3 regions of the Rhodopseudomonas julia genome follow, and region 3 is predicted to be linked to each of the others. Evidence: riboswitches for the same ligand, from Rfam matches in the RefSeq annotation. Region 3 holds a riboswitch; each other region holds the start of a gene.
What was found. Region 3 has a riboswitch for cobalamin ahead of J2R99_RS03695 (ABC transporter substrate-binding protein). Riboswitches for the same ligand answer to the same signal wherever they lie in the genome.
Positions count from the first base shown of each region.

Region 1: it holds a riboswitch for cobalamin, as region 3 does, so the genes downstream of both, J2R99_RS09145 (DUF4198 domain-containing protein) here and J2R99_RS03695 (ABC transporter substrate-binding protein) in region 3, are expected to answer to the same signal.
Region 2: it holds a riboswitch for cobalamin, as region 3 does, so the genes downstream of both, J2R99_RS17630 (PocR ligand-binding domain-containing protein) here and J2R99_RS03695 (ABC transporter substrate-binding protein) in region 3, are expected to answer to the same signal.

Region 1 is NZ_JAUSUK010000002.1:14,430-18,610, forward strand. It holds gene J2R99_RS09140 (DEAD/DEAH box helicase) at 265-1,833, shown strand; cobalamin riboswitch at 1,997-2,209, shown strand; gene J2R99_RS09145 (DUF4198 domain-containing protein) at 2,369-3,166, shown strand; gene cbiM (cobalt transporter CbiM) at 3,182-3,814, shown strand; gene J2R99_RS09155 (NikL family nickel/cobalt ECF transporter subunit) at 3,811-4,181, shown strand, end outside.
Region 2 is NZ_JAUSUK010000002.1:1,792,170-1,796,350, forward strand. It holds gene J2R99_RS17625 (response regulator transcription factor) at 1-405, opposite strand, end outside; gene J2R99_RS17630 (PocR ligand-binding domain-containing protein) at 485-1,735, opposite strand; cobalamin riboswitch at 1,856-2,066, opposite strand; gene J2R99_RS17635 (ABC transporter ATP-binding protein) at 2,473-3,561, opposite strand; gene J2R99_RS17640 (ROK family protein) at 3,576-4,181, opposite strand, start outside.
Region 3 is NZ_JAUSUK010000001.1:783,028-787,208, forward strand. It holds gene J2R99_RS03690 (cob(I)yrinic acid a,c-diamide adenosyltransferase) at 101-697, shown strand; cobalamin riboswitch at 769-966, shown strand; gene J2R99_RS03695 (ABC transporter substrate-binding protein) at 1,263-2,093, shown strand; gene J2R99_RS03700 (hypothetical protein) at 2,090-2,299, shown strand; gene J2R99_RS03705 (ABC transporter substrate-binding protein) at 2,302-3,111, shown strand; gene J2R99_RS03710 (DUF6925 family protein) at 3,352-4,181, shown strand, end outside.

The sequences.
Region 1 (4,181 bases), on a different contig from region 3:
GCCGCCTTGAGCGCCTCCTTTCAGGGGCAGGGAACGCGATTGCGGTTGCTAATTGCCGCCAGGCGTGGTTCAAGGGCGTGATGACCCCGCGCGTAGAGGCGTTCGTCGCCGTCGGTGGTCACAAGCAACTTTCCGTATCGATCGTTGCCCTGAAGGCGCCTTTTGAGGCGCAAGCTCCCGGCAGCTGATCTACGCAGGCTTCCAAAACCAAGTGACATAGCTCGCGCCGGCCGTCTCAGGCTGGCCGCGACGAGAAAGCTCATATTGACACTTTTCAATGAACTCGGCCTGGCCGAGCCCATCCTTCGTGCCGTTGCCGCCGAAGGCTATACCAATCCGACTCCGATTCAGGAGCAGGTCATCCCGACCATGCTTGCCGGCCGCGATCTCCTCGGCACGGCGCAGACGGGAACCGGGAAGACGGCTTCCTTCGTGCTGCCGGTTCTCGATAAGCTCAGCCGCACCATGGTTCCGGCCGCACCGCGGACCTGCCATGCCCTCATCGTCGTGCCGACGCGCGAGCTTGCCCAGCAGGTCGCCGACAGCGTGCGCAATTACGGGCGCTTCGTGAACATGTCGTCGGCGGTCGTCATCGGCGGCGCCCGGCCCGGACCGCAGGTGAAGGCGCTTTCACGCGGCGTCGATTTCGTCATCGCAACGCCTGGGCGGCTTCTCGACCATATGCAGACCGGTGCCATCAGGCTCGATCAGACCGACGTCGTCGTGCTCGACGAGGCCGATCAGATGCTCGATCTCGGTTTCATGCCGGCGATCCGCAAGATCCTGGCGAAGATGCCGCGTGAGCGTCAGACGGTTCTCCTGTCGGCGACGATGCCGCCGGCGATCCGCAAGCTTGCGGGCGATTTTCTCCGTCAGCCGGCGGAAATCTCCGTCGCTCCGGTGTCTCGTCCGATCGAGCAGATCGCACAAAGCGTCATCAACGTTGCGAGCGCCGCCAAGCGTGACATGCTCGTCGATATTCTCGGCGCATCCGATATGGAGCGTGCGATCGTCTTCACGCGCACCAAGCGCGGTGCCGACCGGGTGAGCCAGCATCTCGACAAGGCCGGCCTGCGCTCTGCGGCGATCCACGGGAATAAGAGCCAGAATCAGCGTGAGAAGGCGCTTGGTGCCTTCCGCAACGGTCGTGTGGCTGTCCTGGTCGCCACCGATATCGCGGCGCGCGGCATCGACATCGACGACGTTTCGCATGTCGTCAACTTCGAGCTGCCGAACGTGCCGGAGGCGTATGTGCACCGCATCGGGCGGACCGCGCGCGCCGGCAAGAGCGGTATTGCGATCTCGCTGTGCGATCATTCCGAGCGGGGTCTTCTGCGCGATATCGAGAAGCTGATCGGCAAGAGGATCGATGCGCATGGCGCGGCACCTCGTAGCGAGGCCCGCGGCGAGGCGATTGCGAACCAGGTTGCGGGCGGCGAGCCGGTCGGCGAAGCCGACGAGGCTCCGGCCGCAAGCGTGCGCCAGCAGGCGGGCGAGCGGCGCGACGAAAGATCACGCCAGCCCGGCAAGCGCAATTCTCCCTCACGCAATCGCAGGCGCTCGGGCAAACCGGTCGCCTTCGAGGCGCGCAGTGAAGGCCGGAATGGCGATGCCCCGAAAGAGGGTCGCAACCGCAGGCCGGAAGGTGCGGAGGCAGGCCGTTCGGCGAAGCGGACGGAAGCCGGCGCGCATAAGAGCCGCAATGGTGGCGCGAATGGCCGGCGAGATGCGGGCCGCGGCAACGAGGGCGCTCAGGCCGGTCTGGAACGGATGCTGCGTAAGAGCAGCAAGCCAAAAGCCGGAATGGGCGAGAAGCGGATGGCCGCGCGCTGAACGCAGCCACGCTGCGCAAGTTTGAGAGGGCCGGCCGCTATATGCGGTCGGCCTTTTTTTATGCCGTAGGGCGCTCTTCGACCGAACATGATGCCGGCAAAGGGAAGCCATGCCCAGCATAGCTGCCAGCACTGCACGGCATTGACAATTGTGGCCATTCGCCGGCAGATGGGGTGTCAACGGTTTCCGGACGCAAAGCGACCGGATTAAAAGGGAACACGGTGAGGCGTACCCAGCAGGGACCGAAACCGTGGCTGCCCCCGCAACTGTGAGCGGCGAGCAGGGCTTCAACATGTCACTGGCGCATCTGCGCTGGGAAGACGAAGCCACGCTGTGACCCGCAAGCCAGGAGACCTGCCGCTGACGCGCGACGCCGGGCCACCGGTGCCGCACCGCAACGGACGCCGGGGTGAGCGTCTGGCGGTGGAACGGCGCCATGAATCCCTTTTGCGCCCAATCCTCGCCAAAACCCCGATCGTCCTTTCCGCATCACTGTCGCGGTTCTCCCGCAACAGTCATTGGAGAGACGATACGAATGAAATTTCGTAAGTTTGCCTGTGCCGCCCTCACATCGGCGGCGTTCCTTCTTCCCGCCGCAGCCGAAGCGCATTTTCAGCTGATCTACACGCCCGAGGTGAACCTCGCCGAGCCGGGCGATGTGCCGCTGAAGCTCATCTTCTGGCACCCGTTCGAGAACGGCCATGTCATGGATATGGGCGCGCCGGAAGAGTTCTACGCCGTCTTCCGCGGCAAGAAGATCGATCTCAAGGACAGCCTCAAGCCGATCACCTTCGAGGGGCTCGAAAACAGCGCCCAAGCCTTCGATGCCACGCTGCCGGCCAAGCGTGCCGGCGATTACACGCTCGTCGTCGTGCCTCAGCCCTATTACGAGGAGAGCGAGGACATCTACATCCAGCAGATCGCCAAGGCCTATCTCAACCGGGCGCAATTGCCGACCGATTGGGCCGAGCCCAAAGGGCTTGCGACGGAAATCGTGCCGCTCGATCGCCCGACCAACATTCTGGCCGGTTCCAGCTTTACGGGCCGGGTGCTGTCGGAGGGCAAGCCTGTCGCGGGTGCCGAGATCGAAGTCGAATACATGGCGGCCGAACCCTCCATGGACGACAACAAGCCCTCTGAGCCCAAAGCCTCGCCGATGCCGGGCGGTGCCGTCGTCGCGATGAGCGACGAGAACGGCTACTTCACCTTCGGCGTTCCGAAGGCCGGTTTCTGGGGCTTTGCCGCGCTCGGCACGGGCCCGCAGACGGAGTTCGAGGGCAAAGAGCTCTCGCAGGACGCCGTCATCTGGGTGCGCGCTTACGACGTCGAATGACGGCAGGAGGGATCGATGCATATTGTCGACGGTGCGCTCGCCAATGACGTCGTCATCGGGGGTGCGGTGCTCGCGGCCGGGGGCATCGCGCTCGGCCTTAAATCGCTGACGGCGGAAAAGATGCCGGCAGCCGGGGTGTTGAGCGCGACGTTCTTCGTCGCCTCGCTCATCCATGTCCCGATCGGTCCCTCCAGCGTCCATCTCATCATGAACGGTCTGGCCGGGCTGGTGCTCGGCTGGGCCGCCTTTCCGGCGCTTTTCGTCGGGCTTCTCCTGCAAGCGGTGTTCTTCGGTTTCGGAGGGCTCACCGTGCTCGGGGTCAATACGCTCAACATCGCGCTGCCGGCGGTGATCGTCTATTATCTGTGCCGACGCGGGATCGCCTCCAATTCGCTGACGGTTGCCGCGATTTCAGGCGCCATCGGCGGGGGGCTCGCGATCGCGCTGACGACGGCGTTTGTCGCGATCGCTCTCGCACTTTCGGGCGACGAATTCATTCCGGCCGCCAAGCTCGTCTTCTTCGCCCATATCCCGATCATGATCATCGAAGCCCTGGTGACGGGGGCGGCCGTGGTTCTCGCCCGACGCGTCAAGCCGGAGCTTTTCGCCACCTTCAATCGATCCGCCGCCGAGGAGGTCGCATTATGAAAAAACTCTGCGCAGCCCTCGTTTTCCTGGCTCTTCTGCCCGCACCGCAGGCTCTCGCCCACAAGGTCATCGCCTCCGTCTATGCGTCCGGCGATGTCGTGGAAGGCGAGGTCGGCTTTTCCAACGGCGATATGGCGAGCGATGCGACGGTCGAGGTTTTCGACGACAACGGCAACAAGCTCGGCGAGACGGTAACCGACGAGACCGGAGCCTTCACCTACAAGCCCGAAAAGGCGGTGCCGCTCGTCTTCAAGGCCAATCTGGGTGCCGGCCATGTCGCGCAGGTGCGGATGTCGGCCGAGGAGCTGCCGGAGATCGGCGGTGCGGAGGCCTCATCGCCGGCGCTGGTCGCTGCCGAAGCTGCGGC
Region 2 (4,181 bases), on a different contig from region 3:
GTCACGAGCGATCTCCGCGTCATTAGCCGACGACGCACTCAATTCCGTGCAAATCTCACCGTGGAGTTTGCGCAGCAATTCGCCGAGCTTCGTCGGACGGATCGGCTTCAAGAGATAATCGAGCGCGCCGATCTTGAGGGCGCGCTGCACATAGGCAAACTCATCATAAGCCGTGAGAAAGATGAGCCGCGTGCGGGGCAGCTCGGCCTTGATGATCGCCGCCGCCTCCAACCCGTCCACGCCGGGCATCTTGATATCGATCAGAATGAGCTCGGGCCGCTCCCGCCGGGCGACCTCGACCGCTTCGGAGCCGTTCTTGGCTTCCCAGACATTGGCGAAGTCGAGAGCCTCTGCGGCAACGACGCGACTGATCGTCGAGCGAATGATCGGTGTGTCGTCGGCCACCAAAAGGCCAGGTCGAACCGAGGACTCCTGCTGAAACGCCCCCTGAAACATGGAAGCAAAACGCTCAGTACGGGCGAGCTCAAGCATTTTCGAGCTGCGCATAGTCGCCGAGTGGCCAGGAAAGCTCAATTCGGGTTCCCTCATTCAGTCTGCTCGTCACTTTGAGATCGAAGTCGTTGCCGTACTCGCTGTCGAGCCGGGTAATGACGCTCTGCAGTCCCAGAGCCGCCCGGCTCCGTTCCGCCTGCTGCAGGACACAACGATCGTTGTTGAGCGCGGCGACCTGAGCCTCGCTCATACCCGCGCCGTTGTCATAGACCTCGATCAAACCGCGATCATCGACCTTGCGAGCCGAAACGCGCACGCGCACCGGCCGTGAGAGCGCTTCGACCCCATGCACGATCGCGTTCTCGGCAAGCGGCTGCAGAACCATGCAGGGGACCGGCCAGTTGCGCAGGCTTTCGTCGAGATCGACTTCAATGCTCAGATGGTCGCCGAAGCGAAGCTGATGGAGGCGCAAGCAGCGCTCGATCATGTCGAATTCTTCGCTGAGCGGCACCAGCGTGGCGAGATTGCGCAGACTGTAGCGGAGGATGTCGCTCAGCATATAGGCGACTTCCTCGGTCTTCACCGCCCTCTCCTCGAAAGCCGTGTAGCCGATGAGCGTCAAGGAGTTGAACAGGAAATGCGGATTGACCCGCGCCTGCAAGGCCCGCAGCTGAGCATCCTGCAGCGCCTTTTCGGTGGCGGCCTTGGCTTTCACCTCCTTGAGGAGGCGCGCCTGGATCAAGTTCGTCTTGCCAATCTCGATGATGTGGCTCGCCGCCAGCATCAGCATCTCAACAGCGGAATCGAGACGGTCACGATCGGCCGCCGGCATGGCGTAGACCGCTTCTTCGAGCTCCGCCGGAGCAATGCCAAGCGAATGGTTTCGGTCGAGCACGTTCCGAATGGTGCGCTCGCGCTCATCTTCGAGCATCACCTGGCCGCACAAAAGGCAGCCGAGATATTCATCTTCGATGATGATCGGCGCAGCGACATCGACGAGCCCGGCATGACAGACATAGGTCGCCGGCCGGCCAGACCGATAGGCGGCGAGCCCCCCGCAAGCGTCGCAGGCATGGCAGCGCCGCAACCCTTCGGTCGTGGAGCGCATCAAACGACACACGGGCTGGAAATTGCTCGCTTTTGTGACGGGCACGCCGTCGCGATCAACTGTCACCGCGGCCATATCCATGGCCTTGGCGAAAGTGTCCTGAATCCGCTGCAACGTCGGGATGTCGACGAAGTCCTGGATCCGCCACTTATGAGTTGGGTAATGCTCTTCCATCAGGATGACCGCTCCGCCCAACGCCGAAATATGACAAGCAAGCGCACGCGCTGCCTGCCGTGACTTTCGTCGCTGGATGCAGACCCCGACATCCCTCGTTATGCATCGACGGCCCACACAGCCCGATGCACATCACCGGCAGGTCTCCTGGCTCGCGGCACCAAGCAAAGGCTACCTTCCCAGCGCTCGCGCGCCAGTGGCACTCCCAGCCCTGCTCTCCGCTCACAGTTGCGGGGGCAGCTACGGTTTCGGCCCTTCTTGGGGAGCCTCACCGTATTCCCTTTTCATCCTCACGCTCGCGCGCTCGGAAACCGGTAACGGGCTTTTACTGGCGCTAACCACGGCTTATGTCAAGTCGGTCTCGCCGTGGGCTGCTTCGTTACCCACTTGCAACAGGAGGAAATTCTATCTTTGGTTTATTTATAACGCCCATAGGTTGCTTCCTGCCATAAAAATGCACCTGGAAGCACCAATTTCTGCAATATTTACATCGGTATTCATAAATAATACTTCGATGTATGACGATTTTTACAGGCATCCCCAGCTGAAGCCAGCCATAATGCCGCAGGCTGTAGAGCCCGACACCCTCGACGCGGGGCACCAGGCATATCGCTCGTTGCAGGTGAGCATATCTATCGGGGCACGATCTCGACAAGAAGAGCCCGGCCTCAGCCGCTCCCTTCGGGCCGCCCCTTCGAGCATAAGGGCGGCCTATGCCGTAAAGCTCTCGGCCCGAGCTATAGAGCCTGGCCATCCTTTCCGAAGAAATGGCAATGGCTCGGATCGAAACTCAGCCAAACGCGCTCACCCGTCGTCACATCGCTGATACCTGCCGTCTCGACCGTGACGAGATCGTCCTCACCGATATTGGCATAAAGAAGCGTGTGGTTGCCGAAGGTCTCGACCACGACGATCTCGGCCGAAATGCCCTGGGTTTCCTCGCGACTGAATTTGATCTCGTGAGGGCGGATACCGAGCACGACATCGTCCCGGTCGATCGCAGCCGGGGGCACTTCCGGGAAAGCCATCTCAACCCCGTTCGGCAGCTTGAGGCGAGGACCACCGTCCGCCGTCCCGGCAACACGCACCGGCAGAAAATTCATCTGCGGGCTGCCGATGAAGCTCGCGACGAACCGCGTCTTCGGCTTGCCGTAGAGCTCAAGCGGCGTGCCGACCTGTTCGATCTGCCCCTCGTTCAAAACCACGATGCGGTCGGCGAGTGTCATCGCCTCCGTCTGATCGTGCGTGACGTAGATCATCGTGGCGTCCATGTCGCGATGCAGGCGCGCGATCTCGATGCGCATCTGGGCGCGCAGGGCCGCATCGAGATTGGAGAGAGGCTCGTCGAACAGAAAGACCTTCGGATCGCGTACGATCGCACGACCGATGGCAACACGCTGGCGTTGCCCGCCGGACAATTGTCGCGGCTTACGCTGGAGAAGCTCCGACAGGCGCAGCATCTCGGCCGCTTCGGTGACCTGCCGCTTGATCTCCGACTTCTCGACCTTCGCCTGCTTCAGTCCGAAGCCCATATTCTCTTCCACGGTCAGATGCGGATAGAGCGCGTAGGACTGAAACACCATCGAGATGCCGCGTTTGGCCGGCGACAGATCCTTCACCGAACGCCCCTCGATCAAGAGGTCGCCGGAGGTGATCTCCTCCAGACCCGCGATCAAGCGCAGGAGCGTCGACTTTCCGCATCCCGACGGCCCGACGAAGACGACGAATTCCCCGGCCTCAACGCCGAGGTCGACGCCACGGATCACCTCCGCGGCCCCGAACTTCTTACGCACACCTCGAAGCTCAACTTGCAGCTCTCGGGCCATGGCGGTCACCTCGTTCAAACGAATGCCGATGGTTTGATGACGGGAACGCTCTCGCCCGCCACAGGATTGAGACGGCGGCGCACCATGGCCGCAGCTCCGATGAGACCGGAATCGTTACCATGCTCGGTCGCCAAGATCCGGGCATCAGCAACCAGATACGGCCAGGTATTTGCCCGAAGATGCCGGCGGATACGATCGAGCAGAAAGCCTCCGGCGAGCGAGATCCCGCCACCGACGACGCAAAGCTCGATCGCGGTGAGATTGATCATCGTGCCGAATGCCTGAGCGATGTAGCGCCCCATCGTCTCGAATGCCGCGTCGGCTCGGGCGTCACCGGCCAGAGCGCGTTCGCGCAAGAGGCTCATATTGAGATCTTCGGCAGCTTCTCCGGTCTGCGCGGCATAGGCGGCAATGATTGCTTTGCCACCGGCGAGATCCTCAAAGGTCCCGCGCAGGCCCTGACGTTCATAAGGATGACCCGGCTCCAGAACCATGGCGCCAAATTCCGGCGGCTTGCCGTCACGACCGCGCACGATACGGCGATCGATCACAAGGGCGCCGCCGATCCCCGTGCCCACTGTGATCAGCGCAAAGCTCGAAACGCGCCTGCCGACACCGAA
Region 3 (4,181 bases):
GGCTTGTCAATCGCGACAAAGCGCGCATCCTCATACGCGAGCCGCAAGCACTGCCGCTTCGCAGCCAAACGAAGCGCAACCTTTCAGCAAGGAGGCAGAGATGAGCCAGAGCCATGAAGGAAAAAACGAGCGCGTGCGCCTGACCCGGGTCGTCACCCGAGGCGGTGACAAGGGGGAAACATCCATGGGGCGCGGCATGCGCGTGTCGAAGAGCGACAAGCGGGTGGAAGCCTACGGCACCATCGACGAGGCGAGCGCGCAGATCGGCCTCGTGCGTTCTCTTGCGGGTGACGATACCGAGCTTTGTGAGATGCTGCGCAATGTCCAAATCGACCTCTTCAACCTCGCCGCCGACCTGCACATGCCGGGCGAGCACGGCGAGCATCTGCGCGTCGGCGAGGAGCCCCTTCAGCGACTGGAGGCAGAGCTTGAAGCGATGAATGCCGCCCTGCCGCGCATCACGAACTTCGTGCTGGCGGGCGGCACGATCGCCGCCGCCCAGGCGCATGTCGCCCGCACCACGATCCGCCGGGCCGAACGGCGTATCGTCGCACTGTCGCTGGAGGAAAAGGTGAACCCGAACGTGCTCGTCTACATCAACCGCCTCGCCGATTTCATGTTCATCGCGAGCCGCCGCCTGAATGGCAACGGGGCCACCGACGACGTCTGGGCGCCGCGGGCACAAAGACAGGCCTGACGTTTCGGCACCAGCCTTTCCGGGCGGGCCTGCCCGCCTGGAAATCCATCTTGACGAAGCGTTCAGCTTCGTGGTCCGATCTTCGGGACGGTGCCTCTTTGAGGCTGAAAAGGGAACGCGGTGCGGGTTTTCGCCCAATGCCGCGACTGTCCCCGCAACTGTAAGCGGCGAATCGCCCGTCACGATGCCACTGGCGCTCCGGCGCCGGGAAGGCGATGGCGCGATGACGACCCGCAAGTCAGGAGACCTGCCGTCAGCCGTGGTCACGCGCGGTCATGTCGGTCGGGGTGTGCCGATAGGAGTGGATCCATGCGTCCCAAGCGCATGGAGCATCCTCGATCGCGGTGACGTGCCATGTGGCCCGTGTGCCCGTTTCGAGGTCGTTGTCCGTGTCCTGTTCCCGCCTGCCGCGCCGTGGAGCGTCGTTGCAGCTTTCCGCTGCACTTTGCCTTTCCGCCAGCGCTTTCGCGCTTGCCGTTTCGCCCCCGGCCCTCGCCCAGGACGACATGGTGGCGCTTCCGGAAATCTCCGTCAGCGCCCATCCCGGGCCGCGGCTGACATTCTCATGCTGAGGCACCTTCTGGCAGCGATCCTCATCCTCGCCACAGCGGGCCCGGCTGCGGCGAAGCCGCAGCACGTCGTCTCGATCAACCTCTGTGCCGACCAGCTCCTCATGCGGTTGGCGGACCCGGAGCAGATCGCATCCCTGACCTACCTCGCGCGGGATGCTTCCATGTCGAACCTCTCCGGTGAAGCCCGCAGTTTCCCGGCGAACCGCGGCCTTGCCGAGGAGGTGGTGCGCTACGAGCCCGACCTCGTTCTCGCCGGGCGCTACACCAAGCGCGTCACCACCGATCTGCTGAAGCGGATCGGCATCAACGTCCTGGAGCTCGACGCACCCCGGACCATCGAGGAAGTGGAGGCGCAGATCCGCCTCGTCGGCGGAGCGCTTGGCCAGGAGGCGCGGGCAGACACTGTCATCCGCGAGATGGAACAAAAGAGGCTGCGGGCGGAAGACGGCGCAGCCCAGCTGTGGCCGACGGCGGTCGTTTACGAGCCGAACGGCTACACCGTCGGCGCCGGCTCGCTGATCGACACGCTGCTCTCGCTCGCCGGGCTGCGCAACCTCGCAGCGGAACGCGGCATACAAAATTACGGGCGCCTGCCGCTGGAATCGCTCGTCACGCTGTCGCCGGACGTTCTCATCATCGGCCCGCCGCGCGAGACCCCGGCACTTGCGACCGAACTCGTGCGCCACCCGGTGCTGTGGCACATGCCGCGGCCGATGGAGATCGCGACCGTCCCGCCCCGGCTCTGGATCTGCGCGGGCCCGGACATGTTCGAGGCCGTTGCCATCCTGCGCGAGGCCGCCGCAGAAGCGAGGACACGCCCATGACGGACGCGACCTTCGCCCCTGCCCCGTTGGAGATGAGCCATTGCGCGCTCCTCACCGGCCTGTCGCGCTTCATCATGCCCTGCCGGCGCGCCGCGGATTCCTGGTGGGGGCCGTCCCAGGGGGATGCCGATCGGGCGATCGCCGATGGCCACAGCCGGGTCGCGGGTTTCACGGCCGCGCCGCCCTGTCGGATGCAGGTGTCCTGACGATGTGCGCTTACCCGCCCGAAAGGATCGTCTGCCTGACGGAAGAGACCGTAGAAACGCTCCGTCTTCTCGGCGAGGACTGGCGCATCGTCGGGGTGCCGCAACCGACGGGAAGATCAGGCGACTTGACGGCGGACAGGACCGTCGTCTCGGGCTTCACCCAGGCCGATATACCCGCGATCCTTGCTCTCCAACCCGATCTCGTCCTCACCTTCTGCGATATCCAGAACATCATCGCCAGCGAGCTGATCTGGGCGGGCGTGCCCGTTCACGCCTTCAATCAGCGCAACGTGGCCGGGATTCTCGCCATGATCCGTATGCTCGGTGCAATGGTCGACGCAGCAGCGAAGGCCGACCGGCTTGCCCGTTCCTACGCCGCACGTATCGAGCAGGTACGCAACCGCACATCTTTGCAGCAACGGCCACGTGTGTATTTCGAAGCCTGGAACAACCCGCTGATGAGCGGCGCGGGCTGGATTTCAGACCTCATCGAGATCGCAGGCGGTCAGGACGTCTTTGCACATCTTCGGGCAAAACCGGGGGCTGCCGACCACATTCTCACGCCGCCACAAATCCTCGAGGCGGCGCCGGAAGTGATCCTCGCTTCCTGGTGCGGCAAGCCCGTCGACCTCGACGAGATCCGGCGACGGCAGGGCTGGGGCGCGCTTGCCGCGGTGCGCGACAATCGGCTCACCCAGATCGACGCCAGCCTCATCCATCAGCCGGGGCCGCTCGCTTTGACGAAGGGGCTCGATGCGATCGTCGCCGCCTTGCATGAGAGAGAGGAGATTGCCCATGACGTCGTCAATTGAGGCCTGGCCACCCCGAAGGCAGCTCCCGACACCGGAAGACGTCCTCTTCGCCTGGCTCATATGGCTACCGACAGGTGCCAATCTGCAACTCGCTGCACGCGAAGAACTTCAACGCAGCCAGTTCCGTCAACCGGCAACCCCCGAAGTCGAACGCCTTGGGATGCTGCTTGAAGCGGTCTCGAACGGGACACCGCCCCTGCGGACTGCAGATGTTCGACGAGAAAACCGATGACCGCGCTTATGATCGCAGAGCGAAAGCGTGAGGCTGCCGGTCCGGAACGCAGAACCGGACCGAATATCGGCCGCTGCCGACTTAACACGCGCCGCGATTTCTGCATCGAGGACGTGCGCAATGACGAGCAGATGGAGACGTGCAGGCAGATCTCCGAAGAGCTTCTCTGGCAGGTCCTCTCGACGTTGCCGAAGCGGCGGTCACAGATCGGCGAGGAGGCCCGCACTCTCGACTGGAATGAGGACGAGATGCAGGCGTTTCTGCAAAACTCTTTGCTGCCGCAGAGCGGCAGATGGGTTTTTGGTCTGCACGGTGCGCTCGGCGAGTTCAGGACGAGGGAGGGAGACCTGGTGGACCGTGACGGTAACTTCGCCGTCGCTTGCGTTCATGGTGCTGTCCGGCTCCGTGAGAGAAGAAGGCTGCGAGCTTTTGAGTGGCGTCAGGGAGCAGCGATCATTCTCGCCCTCGCGCGCAAGCAAATCGTCGGCCTGCCAAATGCCTGTCTGGCATCGCTCGGGCGTGATGAAGCCGCCATCCGCGAGGAGGATCGTGATGCACGCCTGTTCGATCTCGGAATCGGCTCCGCCATCACCCAATTCTGCCTGCGCACACGCGATCCGCTGCTGATCCGCAGACTAAGCGAACTAGAAGGCGAGGCCTGGCCGCTGGTGCTGAGCCGCATCGGGCGTGACATCCAAGAAACCTCACCCCACCGCGTGATCGCCAGCCCGATTGGGCGGATGGAAGTCTTCTCACCCATCCAGGCGGCAGGCGGCCGCCCCCCGAAAGGGCCACATACACGCTTTTTCCCCGCTGACATCGCCATGGGGCGTGAGCT